Tautonia rosea: one gene and its partner. Each later gene encodes a partner of the first gene's protein in a complex. Links are inferred from orthologs where the notes say so. Each region holds a gene or a part of one and is shown in the gene's direction. Other genes may lie near its edges.

What was found.
Region 2: the proteins of secY (region 1) and secA are in contact, whole or in part, in a crystal structure (PDB 3DIN), measured with the Thermotoga maritima proteins. The link is inferred for Tautonia rosea from one-to-one orthologs. Residues at the interface, in WP_004081795.1 of Thermotoga maritima: Glu108, Gly109, Glu110, Glu111, Ala236, Glu237, Arg238, Arg239, Ile240, Thr241, Ile242, Gln243, Tyr244, Ala245, Arg246, Arg247, Val248, Thr249, Gly250, Arg251, Arg252, Val253, Tyr254, Gly256, Ala257, Ser258, Thr259, Tyr260, Leu261, Pro262; in WP_004082002.1 of Thermotoga maritima: Glu261, Ala262, Arg263, Lys300, Ala301, Arg302, Thr303, Ile304, Ile305, Leu323, Tyr324, Asp325, Pro326, Val329, Ser330, Tyr333, Ile336, Lys340, Phe345, Val349, Glu363, Phe364, Tyr374, Ser375, Gly376, Gly377, Glu393, Ile395, Thr482, Ser483.

What each region holds. Positions count from the first base shown.
Region 1 is NZ_JABBYO010000010.1:93,352-100,734, forward strand. Bases 4,431-7,317 are described here. They hold secY (preprotein translocase subunit SecY), read left to right. Parts: upstream 4,431-5,118; coding sequence 5,119-6,516; downstream 6,517-7,317. Other genes in these bases: rplO (50S ribosomal protein L15), read left to right, coding at 4,431-4,767; map (type I methionyl aminopeptidase), read left to right, coding at 6,564-7,317. In the rest of the region: rpsQ (30S ribosomal protein S17), read left to right, coding at 1-47; rplN (50S ribosomal protein L14), read left to right, coding at 232-612; rplX (50S ribosomal protein L24), read left to right, coding at 743-1,096; rplE (50S ribosomal protein L5), read left to right, coding at 1,320-1,880; rpsH (30S ribosomal protein S8), read left to right, coding at 2,044-2,439; rplF (50S ribosomal protein L6), read left to right, coding at 2,503-3,051; rplR (50S ribosomal protein L18), read left to right, coding at 3,236-3,613; rpsE (30S ribosomal protein S5), read left to right, coding at 3,818-4,303; more of rplO, read left to right, coding at 4,315-4,430; more of map, read left to right, coding at 7,318-7,373. UniProt on the Escherichia coli protein: The central subunit of the protein translocation channel SecYEG. Consists of two halves formed by TMs 1-5 and 6-10.
Region 2 is NZ_JABBYO010000001.1:568,141-576,769, reverse strand. Bases 1,453-5,585 are described here. They hold secA (preprotein translocase subunit SecA), read left to right. Parts: upstream 1,453-1,755; coding sequence 1,756-5,385; downstream 5,386-5,585. In the rest of the region: HG800_RS02305 (UTP--glucose-1-phosphate uridylyltransferase), read right to left, coding at 1-608; HG800_RS02300 (MBL fold metallo-hydrolase), read right to left, coding at 712-1,374; HG800_RS02290 (3-deoxy-D-manno-octulosonic acid transferase), read left to right, coding at 5,658-7,025; HG800_RS02285 (DUF3467 domain-containing protein), read left to right, coding at 7,258-7,680; HG800_RS02280 (S8/S53 family peptidase), read left to right, coding at 8,082-8,629. UniProt on the Escherichia coli protein: Required for protein export, interacts with the SecYEG preprotein conducting channel.

The sequences.
Region 1 (7,383 bases):
ACGCCCAGGCCAATGCCGAACCGGCCCCGGACCAGGCCGACGCCTGACCCTCGGCCGACCTTTCGATTCCTTGCCGGGCCGATGGCCAGATCGCCCGCCCGGCCCCGTTTCTGCTCCTCCCGTGTTGATTTCTTGCGTGACCGTTCCCGCTAACCCGATCGTTCGGAGACTCGTGGGCCGCCGGCGTTCGCTGGGGACCGCGGCCGCGACCGTGACTGGGGTTCTCGACCGATGATCCAGATGCAAACCCGGCTCGATGTGGCCGATAACTCCGGGGCCAAGGAAGTCATGTGCTTCAAGGTCCTCGGCGGCTCCGCGTCGCGCTACAAACGACGCACCGCCGGCCTGGCCGATGTCTTCATCGGCAGCGTCAAGAAAGCGACCCCCGGCGGTGACGTGAAGGCCGGCGACGTCGTCCGATGCGTCGTCGTCCGCACCCGATTCAAGACCCGACGACCCGACGGCTCCTACGTCCGATTCGACCGCAACGCGTGCGTCCTGATCAACAAGGACAACGAGCCCCGCGGCACCCGAATCTTCGGCGCCATCGCCCGCGAACTGCGCGACAAGCAGTTCATGAAGATCGTCAGCCTCGCCTCCGAGGTCGTCTGATCCACGCCGAGGCGTCGCCGTCCGGTTGGTCTGTTCGCCCGTTTGCGATGTTTCCTGCTTGACTTGACCACCACCTCCCGGTCATTGATCAGTTCCGAGACACGGCCCAGATGGGCCGGAGAAGCGACTCATGAAGGTTCGTAGAGATGACGAAGTCGTGGTCGTGACCGGCGACGACAAGGGTACCCGAGCCAAGGTGCTCCGCGTCCTCCCTGAAAAGGGGAAGATCATCGTCGAAGGGGTCAACCTCGTCTACAAGCACGTTAAGCCCAGCCAGCGCAATCCCCAGGGGGGCCGGCTCTCCAAGGAGATGCCGATCGACGCCTCGAACGTCCTGCCCTACTGCCCCTCGTGCAACGCCGCCAGCCGCGTCGGCTACCGGATCCTCGACAACGGCCAGAAAGAACGCTACTGCAAGCGATGCTCCGGCGGCCTCGGAACCCTTGGCCCCCCGAAGCCCTCGCGGGCCAAGACCAAGGCCTGATCTGATCGCTAGCCCGCCGATGGGGTCCGGTTCGCCTCGGCGACGCGACGCCCCGATCGTCGCTCGCTGGCTCATCCCGCACCAGCCTGGCCGCTTGCGAACGATCGGCCAGGTTCATGCTGAGTTGACATCTCGTTGAATTTCGATACTTCCCCATTATCCCCCGCCGGCATACGGGAACCGACCGACCCGATCCCGCGCCGACGGTCAGAGGATCGCCCCGATGGCTCGCCTGTTCGACGAATACCAGAACACCATTGCCTCGGCGATGGCCGAGAAGTTCGGCATCACCAATGTGATGGCGATCCCGAAGCTCGAAAAGATCGTGCTGAACATGGGCGTCGGTCGCGCGACCCAGGATAAAGCCATCCTGGACGTCGCCGTCGACACCATGGGCCGGATCGCCGGTCAGAAGCCGGTCGTGACCAAGGCCAAGCAGTCGATCGCCGGCTTCCGCCTCCGAGAAGGCAACGAAATCGGTTGCAAGGTCACGCTCCGCGGCCCCCGGATGTACGAGTTCTTCGATCGCCTGATCAACCTCGTCCTGCCCCGCATCCGTGACTTTCGCGGCGTCAATCCGAACAGCTTCGACGGCAACGGCAACTACACCCTCGGCCTGACCGAACAGGTGGTCTTCCCCGAGATCGAGGCCGACAAGATCTCCCACACACTCGGCATGGACATCACCATTGTCACCACGACCCGCAACGACGATCAGGCCCGCGAACTGCTCCGAGCCTTCGGCATGCCCTTCCGCAAGCCCGGCCAGCAGCGGGCCGGCTGATTGATCGACCGGCCTCGTGCTGGCTCTTTTTCCCCGTTCTGTTTCCGTTTGTTTGCGTTTTCCAGGACCCCCGCCTCGCCGACTTGCCGGACCTCCTTGCACCACAGTATTCCTTGCAGGACCGGACGAGTTACCCGAGGCGGTGTTGAGGATTGCCCCCGCCATGATGACCGACCCGATCGCCGACATGCTCACCCGCATCCGCAACGCCGTGCGGATCGAGCGTTCCCACGTCGACATGCCCCACTCCAACGAGAAGCGCGGCATCGCCGCCGCCCTGAAGGACGAAGGCTACATCTGGGACTACGAAGAGATCGACACCGTTCCGGCCCGGACCCTTCGCTTGAACCTCAAGTACGGCCCGAACGGCGAGAAGGTCATCTCCAAGATCGACCGCGTCAGCAAGCCCGGACGTCGGGTCTACTGCGGCTACCGCGACCTGAAGCCGGTCCAGGGCGGCCTGGGCGTTCACATCGTCAGCACGCCCAAGGGAATTCTGAGCGACCGTCGAGCCCGGGCCGAGAAGGTCGGCGGCGAGGTGCTGGCCCTGGTCTATTGATCCGATCAAGCCCACGCCGAGCCCTCACCACCCCCTGCGATCACCGTCCCGGAGCCTCAAACCATGTCTCGAATCGGCCGCCAACCGGTCCCCGTCCCCGACAACGTCAAAATCAACCTGGCCGGCTCGACCATCGAGGTCGAAGGCCCCAAGGGGAAGCTCTCGTTCACCTTCCGCGAGGAGATGGACGTCAAGTACGACACCGACGCCAAGCAAATCCTCGTCTCACGCCCCAACGACGAACGCCCCGTCAAGGCGCTTCACGGCCTGACCCGCACCCTGATCGCCAACATGATCAAGGGGGTCACCGAAGGCTACTCCAAGCGCCTTGAGGTCGTCGGCGTCGGCTACCAGGCCCAGCTCAAGGGGCCGAACACCGTCAACCTCGTCGTCGGCTACGCCAACCAGATTCAGATGACCGCCCCCGAAGGCGTCACTGTGACCGTTCCCGACGCGACCCACATCCAGATCACCGGCGCCGACAAGCAAGCTGTGGGCGAGTTTGCCGCCCGCGTCCGCCGGGTCCGGCCCCCCGAACCCTACAAGGGCAAGGGAATTCGCTACGAAGGCGAACAGGTCCGCCGCAAGGCCGGTAAGGCGTTCGGCAAGTAATCTCGACCGTTGAGCAAGGCAGGCGTTCCCCCGGGGCGAGCGGTCTTCCAGGGCTTGGCCCTCCGTTGCTCCCGAGACCTCTTGTCCGGCTCGGCTGCCTCGCTTCGAAACTCGCTTAAAAACTCACCAGGGTCGGGTGGCCGGTCGTCATCGGCCGCCCCGAGGGCCCAGGAGGAAATCGACCGTGAAGGGTAAGAATCACCGGCTGAATGTCCAGCAGCAACGGCTCCGCCGCCAGCGGCACGTCCGCAAGAAGCTGTTCGGCTCGACTGAACGGCCCCGCCTGGCCATTTTCCGAAGCTCCAAGCATATCTACGCGCAAATCATCAACGACGGCGAGGGCAAGACCCTCGTCTCGGCCGGCACCCTCGAATCGGCGATCCGGCAAGAGGTCAGCTACGGCGGGAACAAGGCCGCCGCGGCGGTCGTCGGCCGCACCGTGGCCGAACGGGCCAAGGCTGCCGGTATTGACAAGGTTTGCTTCGACCGCCGAAGCTACAAGTATCACGGGCGCATTCAGGCTCTGGCCGATGCCGCCCGAGAGGCCGGCTTGCAGTTCTAATCTCATTCGTCAACGATCGGGAGCGAGTAGGTCGTAGGCAGTCGGCAGTCAGCTGGATCGGTCAGTGCCTCCGCCAAGAGGTCCATCCTGATCGGCTTCCCGCACCGAGCATCGACTGGACCCAGTGTTCTTGAACGGATCCATCCGTCCCCCTACTGCCTACCGCCTACTGCCTACTGCCTACTTCCTTCCGGAGGATCATCCGTGTCCAGCGACAGTCGAGATCGCGGTGAGTGGAGCGAAAGCGTCGTGTCCATCCGCCGCTGCGCCGCCGTGGTCAAAGGGGGCCGCCGTTTCAGCTTCAACGCCCTGGTCGTCGTCGGCAATGGCCGAGGCCAGGTCTCCTGGGGCTACGGCAAGGCCAACGAAGTGCCCCCGGCCGTCGAAAAAGGGGTCAAGGACGCCCACAAACGCATGACCCGCGTTCAGATGCGTCGCGGCACCATTCCCCACCCGGTCATCGGCCGCTTCGGCGCCGCGAAGGTGATCATGCTGCCGGCCAGCCCCGGTACCGGCGTGATCGCCGGCGGAGCCGTCCGGGCCGTCGTGCAGGCCGCCGGCATTACCGACATTTTGACCAAGAGCATCGGTTCTCCCAACAAACTGAACCTGGTCAAGGCCGCCATCGACGGGCTGCAGCAGCTCCGCACGAAGGACGAAGTGGCCCGACTCCGGGGCGTGGAGCTGTGAGGTAAGCCATCATGCAAATTCACGACGTTCACGAAGGCATCCAGAAGCACAAAAAACGCAAGCGCGTCGGTCGAGGCCCCGGCTCGGGGCACGGCAAGACGAGCACCAAGGGGCACAAGGGACACTCCTCCCGCCAGGGGTTCAAAATTCGCCCCCTCTCCGAGGGCGGCCAGATGCCCCTGGTCCGCCGCGTGCCGATCCGAGGCTTCGCCAACGGCCGGTTCAAGAAGGATTTCGCCATCCTGAACCTGGAGCTGATCGAGGCCTTCTTCGAGTCCGGCGCGATCGTCGATGAGGCCATCCTCCGGGCCAAAGGGCTCGTCAAAGGGCGCCACGACGACGGCCTGAAAATCCTCGGCGACGGCACCCTGACCAAGGCCCTGACCATCAAGGCCCAGAAGTTCAGCAAGACCGCCGTCGAGAAGATCACCGCCGCCGGTGGCTCGGTCGAAGTCGTCGATTAACGTCCCGACCCAAATCAAACCGACCCGACCGGGCCGCGACGAGATCCGGCCCGGTCGGTGTCCGTTAGCCTCCGAAGGACCCGCCGGCTGCATCATCCGAGCAACCGGCGGCCTTGGTCGCCTTGATCTCCGAGCCTCTGGATCGCCACGTTTGCCAACCTTCTTGCGTGTGTTGTTTCCCCGACCGACCGCCCGACCCAACGTCGTCCTCGTCTCGCGGGCCTCGGCCTGCCGACCCGTTCGCGTTGGACCCGGACGGCAGGCCAAGGCCTGCCCGACCCCGCACACGTCCCCCTGGGGGAACCGCCGAGACCCCGCCCCCCGACCGACGTGCATAGGAGCCGTCCTGCCGTGCAGAAGCTGATCACGATCTTCTTCAAGGTCCCCGAGCTGCAGCGCAAGATCCTCATGACGGCCATGTTCCTGGCCATCTACCGGATCGGCTTCTACATCCCCCTGCCGATCGTCGATCAGTCGGCCCTGGCCGACTGGCAGGAGCAGATCCGCCAGCAGGCCTTCGGCAAGGTCCTCGGCATGGCCGCCATGTTCGGCGGCACCCAGATCGGCATGAGCACGATCTTCGGCCTCGGCATCATGCCCTACATCTCCGCCTCGATTATCTTCCAGTTGCTCGGCTCGGTCGTCCCCCAGCTCGAAGCCCTCATGAAAGAAGGCGAGAGCGGCCGCAAGAAGATCAACGAATACACCCGATACGCCACCGTCGCCATCTGCCTCGTGCAAAGCGCGATGTGGATCCGCTTTGTGCAGACACTTGATTATATCCCGGTTCAATATAAAGACTTCTTCCCCTATGGGTTTATTTGCGTGCTCATCATGACGACCGGAACGGTCTTCCTGATGTGGATCGGCGAGCAGATTGACGAGTACGGCATCGGCAACGGCATCAGCTTGCTCATCATGGCCGGTATCCTCGCCAGCGCCGACGATGCCATCTTCCTGCTCGCCTCCGGGTTCACTCCCCGCCTGACCGGCGACGCCGAGAAACCTTACTCGCTGATCGTCACCGGCCTGTTACTCGCCCTGTTCATCGCGGTGATCGTCGGCGTGATCGCGATCACCGAAAGCCAAAGACGCATCCCGACCCAGTCGGCCAAGCACGTCCGCGGCCGACGGGTCTACGGCGGCACCCGCCAGTACCTCCCCTTGAAGGTCAATCAGGCCGGCGTCATGCCGATCATCTTCGCCTCCAGCCTCCTGATGTTCCCCTTCTTCATCTTCAAGGGGCTGGCCTCCAGCACGGCCAGCTGGCTCGTCGCGGAGGATGTCGCCGGCTGGAAGGTCGCCATCGCCCGCTTCTTCGAGGCCGGGCTCGATGCCTTCCAGAGCCAGGCCTATATCTACACCATCTTCTACATCGGCCTGATTTACTTCTTCTGCTACTTCTGGACCGCCATTACCTTCAACCCGAAGGACATGGCCGATAACCTGAAAGACTACGGCAGCTTCATCCCCGGCTACCGACCCGGGCGTCGCACGGCCGAGTACCTGGAAAAGGTCATGCTGCGGATCACATTCGTCGGGGCCGCCTTCCTCAGCCTCGTCGCGGTCATCCCGTCGATCGTCCAGGGGGCTCTGGCTCAGGCCGGCACCAGCGTCGAGCCGGTGATCACCTCCTTCCTCGGCGGTACCGGCCTGCTGATCGTCGTCTCGGTCTGCCTTGACCTCGTGCAGAAGATTGATAGTCACCTGATCATGCGGAACTACACCGGCCTGATGAACCGCCGCTGATCGCTTCGCCGATCGCCAACGTCCGCGCTCCCGGAGGGCTCTCCCCCATGCTCCGCCCCAGCCGATCGACTATCAAGCTCAAGAGCCCCCGAGAGATCGGCCTGATGCGAGAGGCCGGCAAGGTCGTCGCCGAGGCTCTGGCCCGAGTCCGAGAACTGGCCGTGCCCGGCGGCACCACCGCCGAGATGAACGAGGCCGTCGCCGCCATCTTCCAGCGTCACAACGCCACCCCCTTGTTCCTCAACTACCCAAGCCCCACCAAGGGGGTCCGCCCCTTCCCCGCCGTCATCTGCGCCAGCGTCAACGACGCCGTCGTCCACGGCATCCCCACCCGTCGCCCCCTCCAGGAGGGCGACATCATCTCCATCGACACCGGTTGCCGGATCAACGGCTGGTGCGGCGACTCGGCCATCACCCTGCCCATCGGCCCGATCTCCGAGGAAAACCAGAAGCTCCTCCAGGTGACCAAGGAGACCCTCGACCTGAGCATCCGCGCCATGGAGCGCTGCGAGACCTGGGCCGAGGTCGCCGGCCTGATGGAACGCTACGTCCGGTCGCAGCACATGCACGTCATCGAGAAGTTCGTCGGCCACGGCATCGGCCGCGACATGCACGAGGAACCCCAGGTTCCGAACTTCGTCAGCAAGGCCCTCCGCCGCAACGACTTCAAGCTCGAACCCGGCATCGTCCTCGCCATCGAGCCGATGGTCGCCCTCGGCACCAAGCACGTCAAGGCCCTCTCCGACGGCTGGACCATCGTCACCAAGGACGGCCTCTCCGCCGCCCACTTCGAACACACCGTCGCCATGACCCCCGACGGCCCGAAAGTCCTCACCTTGCCCCACGGGCTCGACTGACGTCGACCGG
Region 2 (8,629 bases), on another replicon or contig:
AAGAGCTTGCCGGTGGCCGCATCGACCGCAGGCAACTGCCCCTGTACGAAGAAGCGAACGTGGTCGAGTCCAAACTGGTCGTGATCCGCAAAGAAGGAGGTGGTCGCCTCGTGGTTTTCGGGGCTGGTCATGATGTACAGCGGAATCGACTTCCCGAAGCGTTTCCCCAACGCAGCCAGCTTTTCGGCGTGCAGTTGAAACAGGCTGGCTCCGGAGACGGGACCGATCGGATAGGTTCCTTTCGGCGCGTCGAACCCGAGCCGCGTTCCTTGACCACCGGCCACCAGGACGGCCGCGACCTCACCTGCCGCTAGCGCCGCTTCTCCTCGATCAGCAGCTCGCCGACGAATCACGCGTTCGGAATCGGTCTGAGGAACCCGTCGGACATCGACCGGTTCGACCTGTTCCGGGTCAAGCGCCAGGGACTCATCCTTGGAGGTGTTCAGCACCAGGCGATCAATCAAAAGGGCCAATCGCTGCAGGTCAAGGCGCTGCAGTTGGCCGATCAGACGATTCCGACCCTCGGGATCAAGCTCATCCCAGAATCGAAGCACATGGTTCTGACCGATTTGGTTCAGAAGGTCGACCATCGCTGGGTCGGCGGGCATCGGAAGTCGGCTCCTTATCGCTCAATCAAGGGGCATGATTCGCGAGCGAGAGCCAGGCCTGAGCATCGCCGATCGGCCCGGTCTTCGCCTCGAATACTCCCAATCAAAAGGGGATGGAAAGGCCATCGTAGGCCAACCGGACTCCAGGGGGCAAGCGTTCCTCGGCTGGCCCATGATCGTACGAGTGAGAGAGATGGGTCAAAAAGGCTCGACGCGGGCGGAACCGTTCGATCGTCGCCAACGCCTGATCAAGGCTAAAGTGGGTCGGATGCGGTTCTGGTCGAAGCGCATCGAGGATCAAGGTGTCGAGCCCCTCCAACTTCGTAGCGCTCTCCTCGGGAATCTCCGAAACATCCGTGCAATAGGCGAGCCCGCCAATTCGGAAGCCAAGCACTCGGAATCGGCCGTGATGCAGGCGAATTGGAATGATATGTTCGCCAAGCGCCCAAAACGATTCGTCGGGGCCGATCCGGGAGAACTCGACCTGCGGCACCCCTCCTCGAGGAATTCGCAAGGCTCGTTCGTCAAAGGCGTAGGAAAAGGCCCGGCGAATGGCCTCCTCCACCTCAAGCTCGCAGTAGATCGGGACCGGACCGCCGATCATCTTGGGAAAGAGTCGAGCATCATCAAGCCCGAACAGATGATCGGCGTGGGCATGGGTGAAGAGAATCGCGTGGGCCCGGGGGATTCCTTCTCGGAGTAATTGCAGTCGAAGCTCCGGGGGTGTATCAATCAACAGGTCCCCTGCGGGCAGTCTTACCAGCACGCTGGGCCGAGTTCGAACATTCCGCGGATCCTCCGACTGACACACCGGGCAATCGCAACCGAGTACCGGAACTCCGGTCGAGGTCCCGCTGCCAAGGATGATCAGTCGGCGAGACGATCCGGCTGCCTCCTGCGTTTCGGAATCCTCCACGATCGTGCGGTGCTCCTCTGGTTGGGTGCGGGTTTATTTGAAAGACACAGGGAACGCTTAAGATTCTAACGACAGAAACCTTGCGCCGCGAGCCCGGCATGTCGGCACGTCCTATAGTGCTGGAAAGACCTGATCGAGCCTCGCTTGACCAGGATCTCAACTTTCAATAAAATCTTTTCATCATTGAAGTTAGAGCGGCACACCCTTTTCCGCGGGAGGCGGTCGACAGTCATGGAGGCGACGGTTCTTCTTAGTGACCTGTGGGACAAGACCACCAACGCACTGAATGCCTTCAGCGAAGGAGTTTCCCACGGCCTAGTTCGGGTCTTCGGGAACTCCAACGAGCGTCAGATCCGACGCATGCAGCCGATCGTCGCCCAGATCAACGAGTTGGAGCCAGCCGTTGAGCGGCTTTCCGACGATGGGTTGAAGCAGAAGTCGACCGAATTCCGACAGCGGCTTGCTTCGGGAGAGACCCTCGACGACCTCTTGCCCGAGGCCTTCGCCGTCTGCCGGGAAGGGGGACGCCGATTTCTCAAAATGCGTCATTACGACGTGCAGTTGCTCGGCGGCATGGTCTTGCATGAGGGCAAGATCGCCGAAATGGTCACTGGTGAAGGAAAGACTCTAGTCGCGACCCTGGCGGCGTACCTCAATGCCCTGGAAGGCAAAGGGGTCCATGTCATCACGGTCAATGATTATCTCGCCCGCCGAGACGCGGAGTGGATGAGCCCGCTCTACAACGGACTGGGATTGACGGTGGGCGCGATCCAGTCGCAGATGGATCCCCGCCAGCGTCAGAAGATCTACGGCTACGACATCACCTACGGCACCAATAACGAATTCGGCTTCGACTACCTGCGGGACAACATGAAGCCGTCCCGAGAGTCGCAGGCTCAGGGACCGCTTCATTACGCGATTATCGACGAGGTCGACTCGATTCTCATCGACGAAGCCCGAACCCCCTTGATCATCTCCGGCCCCGCCTTCGACGACGTAAAAAAATATGCCGAGGCCGACCGGATCGCCCGGCAGCTCCGTGAAGGAGAACATTTTGAGGTCAAGGAAAAGGAACGAACCGCCCACCTCAACGAGGTCGGCATTCGCGAGGCCGAGCGTCTGGCCGGGGTCGAGAGCTTCTTCACCCCTGGCAATATGGAATGGCCCCACCTGATTGACAATGCGTTGAAGGCCCACCACCTGTACAAACGCGATCGCGAGTATGTCGTCAGCGACAAGGGCGAGATCATCATCGTCGACGAGTTCACCGGCCGATTGATGGTCGGCCGTCAGTGGTCCGACGGCCTGCACCAGGCGGTCGAGGCCAAGGAACGCGTCAAGATCAAGGAAGAGAACCAGACGCTCGCCACGATCACGCTCCAGAACTTCTTCAAGCTCTACACCAAGCTTTCAGGCATGACCGGCACGGCCATGACCGAGGCCAACGAGTTCTGGAAAGTCTACAAACTCGACGTCGTGGCCATTCCGACCAATCGAGGCTTGCAGCGTGTCAATGAGCCGGATGTGATCTTCCGGACCGAAAAGGAAAAGTTCCAGGCCATCATCGACGAGATTCGAGAAGTCCATCCAACCGGTCGTCCGATTCTCGTCGGTACAACCTCCATCGAGAAGTCGGAGTTGCTCTCCGACATGCTCAAGCGTTACGGCATCGCTCACAAGGTGCTTAACGCGAAATACCACGAGCAAGAAGCCGAGATCGTTGCCCAGGCAGGCCGAAAAGGTCGGGTCACGATCGCCACCAACATGGCAGGCCGAGGCACCGACATCATCCTAGGCGGCAACCCCGAGTTCATGGCCTGGGCCGATCTCAGTCGTCTCAAGAACGAGGACGGCCGCCCACTCTACCCGACCCGGCTCGAAGTCCCACCCGAGGTCTGGAAAGACACCGTCGATCAGTACGAGCCAGAAATGAAGGCTGAAGGTCGTGAAGTTGCCGAACTCGGCGGCCTACACATCATCGGCACCGAGCGGCACGAATCGCGACGGATCGACAACCAGCTCCGCGGCCGATCCGGTCGCCAGGGAGACCCGGGCAGCTCGCGCTTCTTCCTCTCGCTTCAGGACGACCTGATGCGCAAGTTCGCCGGCGAATGGGTGTCCGGTGTCCTCGAACGGCTTGGGATGCAAGAAGGCGAGGCGATCGAGAGCAGGCTCGTCTCCCGACGCATCGAAGGGGCTCAGAAAAAGGTTGAGGAACGAAATTTCGACGCTCGGAAAAACCTCCTCGAATACGACGAGGTCATGGACACTCAGCGCAAGGGGGTCTACTCGTTCCGCCAACGATTGCTCGATGGTGCTCCGACCAAGGATGAGATCCTGACGATGATCGATCGTCAGATCGATGCCGCGGTGGCTCAGTTTCTTGACCCGGATTACGGTCTGGCCAGTTTTGCCGCCTGGGTCGGTCAGCGGCTCGGTGTCGAGTTCGAGGGCCGAGACTTCCGAGGGGATCCTTTCGAGGAAGCCGTCGAGCGAGCCCGGGATCGCGCAGAGGCGCAAGCTGCCGACGCCATCGATGAGGCGATCGAGGAAAACCTTCCTTCCGAAGCCGAGTCGTCCGAATGGAACTGGCTCGCCCTGACGAGCTGGGCCAATGCTCGCTACAGCTTGAATGTGAAGGATCGCGATTTAAGGCGATTTGTCCGGACGGAGGATGGCGAGCCCGAAATCGACCGCCTTGGACTGGCCGACTTCCTTCGTGATCAGGCGGTCGAAACGATTCGGAAGACCGATCTCGAACCAGCCAGAGAATTTGTGAGCCGAGACTGGGGCATCCGATCGCTCGCCGGTTGGACGCATCGCAAGTTTGGCCTGACGACCGATCCGGCCGAATGGTCCGGGAAATCGGCTGAGGAAGTCGCCTCGGAGCTGAAGCACCAGGCTCGGGACCTCTACGCCCGCAAGGAAGCCGAATTCCCAGTCCGGGTGGGAATGAGCCGGTTCCTGGTCGAACCGAAACCGGGCCAGCCAGCCAAGTACGACCGCGAAGGGCTGGCAGCCTGGGCCTCGGAACGCTTCGGAACCACAGTGGACATCGAAGCGTTGAAACCGTTACTTCGTCCCGAAATGGAATCCATGCTCGTTGAGGTCGCTCACGAGCATTATACCGGTGCTCAACTCTACGATGAGCTGCAGACGAAGCTCGACGCCGCCTTCGAAGACAATGGAGACACCGACCCCGCCGCCCTGGCCGAGCTGTCGAACTGGGCTCGGCAAGAGCTTGGGATCGAAACCACCGTCGAGGAATTGACCAGCCTCGGTCCTCAGGGGGCTCGATCAAAGCTCATCGGTGCGCTCGACACGCGCCATCGCCCTGAGATGCGCGAGATGGAGAAAGTCCTCCTGCTCCAGATTCTCGATCAGAGCTGGATGGAACACCTCCGGACCATGGACCACCTGCGCAGTTCCGTCGGCCTCCGAGGCTACGCGCAAGTCGATCCCAAGGTCGAGTACAAGCGCGAGGGTAAGCGAATCTACGACGAGATGTGGCAAGGCGTTTCGGACAAGATCACCGACCTCGTCTTTCGCATGGAGCAGGTTGATCCAGACTTCCTGTCGTACCTTGGGGCTCGCTGGCAACTCGATCGTGCCCGATCGATCAAGGAAGATGCCTCGTCGTCAGGAGAACCGATCGGGGCTGTCTCCTCGGATGGCAGAACCATGCGAGCCCAGCAGGACGCCGCCATTGCCGCCAGCCAGCGACAGGGAGAAACAACCAAGGTCGAACCTGTTCGGAAGGTCGGAAAAAAGGTCGGCCGAAACGACCCTTGTCCGTGCGGGTCAGGTAAAAAATTCAAGGCGTGCTGCATGAAAAAAGGAGGGGATGGAACCCCTTTCTGACCGATTATCGTCGCGTCCGGTGATCGATCGCTCGTCTATCACCGGACGCTAAGTTCCTGCAACGAATACGTTTTCGGTTTTCTCTCGCATGAGTTTCCTTCCCCAAGATTCTCGGCGAGCATTGTGATAGCGCGAAACTGGCATCCTGCTTGCGTGAACCGTTCGGCAATTCGGTTTCGCGGTGATCCAGGGATGTTCCCGCGTCCGATTCGATCTCGACCGCGATGAGTTGATCGCCCTATGGGCGAGGCGGGTCAGGAAAGGATGCCTCGATGCCCTATCTGCTTGATGCGGCTTACTTCGTCTTGCTCACGATCTGTTCGCCAATCTTGCTGGTCCGAGCGTGGCGAACGGGCAAGTATCGGGACGGTCATGCCCAGAAACTCTGGGGACGTGTTCCGAGACGGTTGGGAAGCGCTCCTTGTCTCTGGTTCCATGCCGTGAGCGTCGGAGAGGTACTCCTCCTTCGTCCCTTGATCGCCGACTTGCACCGGCGGCGACCGGACTGGGAGCTGGTGATCTCGACCACCACTTCAACTGGCCTTGAGGTTGCCCGGCGAACCTTTCCCGATCTGGTCACCTTCTACGCTCCTCTGGATTTCTCCTGGTCAGTGCGGCGAGCCCTGAGTCGCGTCCGGCCAACGGCGCTGGTACTGGTCGAAACGGAACTCTGGCCGAACCTGATCCGAGCAGCCTCGAATCAGGGGACACGGGTGGCCGTCATCAATGGCCGGATCAGCCGTCGGAGTCATCCCCGCTACCGCCGATTCCGAGCATTGCTTGGTCCGACGCTTCGCAGGCTCGACGTGGTCGGAGCCCAGTCGGAAGAGTCAGCTTCGCGTTTTCGCGACATCGGGGTGGCCTCAGACCGAGTGACGGTCACCGGCTCGATCAAGTACGACGGTCTCGAATCCCTCCGAGACGTCCCCAAGGTTCGAAACCTCCGCCGGGCGATCGGCCTAGACGATGCAGCCGGGCCGATATTCGTGGCCGGAAGCACGATGGACGGGGAGGAAGCCGTTGCGCTTCAAGCATACCAGGCAGCCCGCCAGGATCATCCCGACCTACGGTTGGTGATCGTCCCTCGCCATCCGGAACGAGGTCCCGATCTCGCCCGCTGGATCGAGAGCCAGGGGCATTCGGTCTGGCGTCGAAGTGTTGATCAGGAGCCCCCTGCGTCCTTGAGCTTGGATAGCTCGCCCCCGGTCCTTCTCATCGACACCGTCGGCGAACTGTCGAGCATCTGGGGAATGGCCGATCTGGCATTCGTCGGTGGCAGTCTCTTTCCCGGTCGGGGAGGCCAGAACATGATGGAGCCCTCCGCCTTTGGTGCTTCAGTCTTGTTTGGTCCCCACACAAGCAACTTCCGGGAAGCTGTCGAGGGTTTACTCGAACGTCGAGCTGCCCGGGTCGTCCACAATGTCACCGAACTGACTGAGGCGCTTCGCGCCGACCTGGCTGATCCGACGTCGGCCCAGGCTCGGGGCCAGGCGGCCCGAAGCTTCGTTCTCGACCAACGAGGAGCAACCGGAAGAACCCTCGCGCTGCTTGATCGCCTCGTCGGTCGTCCTCACCAAAGCGAGATTCTCTCTGGGGCTTCACTGCGAATTGCCTCCGAAGCCGCCTCGTCGGCCGCATGATTCGCTGGAAATTGCCTTGATTGACAGCGAAGCTTCCGTCAGACTGGCGGCGCGTCGGGGCATTCCCGAACCGAGTTTCCCGCAACTCCTGAGCGGCTCGGAATCGGTCCTCCCCATCGGATGCACCCGATGATGGGTGATCTTCCAGCGTTTTCAGGCTGACTGCGGTGGTTCGACCCCCGACTGACCGTATCTTTTTACGGATTCCATCCGAAGCATTAAGGAGTATGCCATGAGCAGCGGCGAAGGAGCGGGCCCGGAAAACGAAGGCCAGGCTGCGGCGCAAGGCCAGGCCCAGGGCGCGACCACCGAGGTTTTCGTCGACGATTCGAGCACGGTGCCGTCGTATTCCAATTTCTGCCGGGTCACGGCGACTCCGGAAGAAGTCATTCTCGACTTCGGCCTCAACCCTCAGCCGTTCGCCACGGGTCGTCAGGACGTCAAAGCCAATCAGCGGCTGGTGATGAACTTCTACACCGCCAAGCGCCTCCTGACTGCGCTGGGGATGACCATTCAACGGCATGAAGGGACCTTCGGCTCGATTGAACTGGACGTCCGACGACGCGCCGGGGCCTTCCAGGCTCAGACCCGCCCGCAAGGCGGGGGGACCGGACCTCAGGGGGTTGTAGGCTCTCCTGGCCCCACCTCCGACTGATCGTCAGTTCCTCGATTTCGGGGATCCGTTGACGGATCACGCCATCGCCTCGCCGGAGCCGTCTGCAACTCGACGGCTCCGGTTTTTTTGCGCGCGGTAGAGTCTGGGACGCTGCTGGCCCCGCACGCAGCCTCCGGCAAATTCCCCTTGATTCGATCAAATTCCATCGCACGTTCGGCTTCTTTGATTCGGGTTGACTCATGTGGACCCCGTCGACTGTCCGATCAAAACGATGAGTCTGAATGAGCGGCCTGCGCCCGCTGATCGCGCCGGTTGCGAGTGCCGCCGGTGCCGATTCGAGAATTGCTGAGATGCGGGTGCCCTCGACGCCGATACCGAGGGGCGCCGGGCGTTTCGGCCTCGGTCCAGGATGGTCGAGTCAGCCCTAAGGAGAGAACCGAATGTCCCAGCCAAACCGCTCGCGGGCGCGGGCCCAGAAGCCGCGAAGTCGCCAACGCCTTCAAATCGAGTCGATCCAGCAACTCGAAACGAAGCAACTCCTTGCGCCTTATCTTCCTACTGCGGCGCGTGTCGCCGTGTTCGATCCCTTTGACAACCAGCCGGATAATGTGAACCGCGGCATTATCACGGTCGAAGCGGGTGAGACCTCGGCCTTCAGCGCGGCGCCTTATGTCTCCGTGTCGCAACTGACACCCACCGCGACGTTCGGCAACAACATTGTCCGGATCGAAGCCGGGCCTGGTGGCGACTTCGGCAAGGGGGTCTACGCCATCACTCGAGGGAACAACGACGCCGGGCCTCCGATCGTCACCGGAGGTCGGCCAGGTGTGATCTATCGCGTTGACCCTGCCACGGGTAATGCCAACGTCTTTTTTGATTTGAACACGGTCCTGAACCAGATTTCGCCAGGCACCACCGCCGAGAACTCTGCCGGGATCGAGACCGGTCTGGTCAACTGGTATGACATCACGTTCGATTCCGAGGGGTA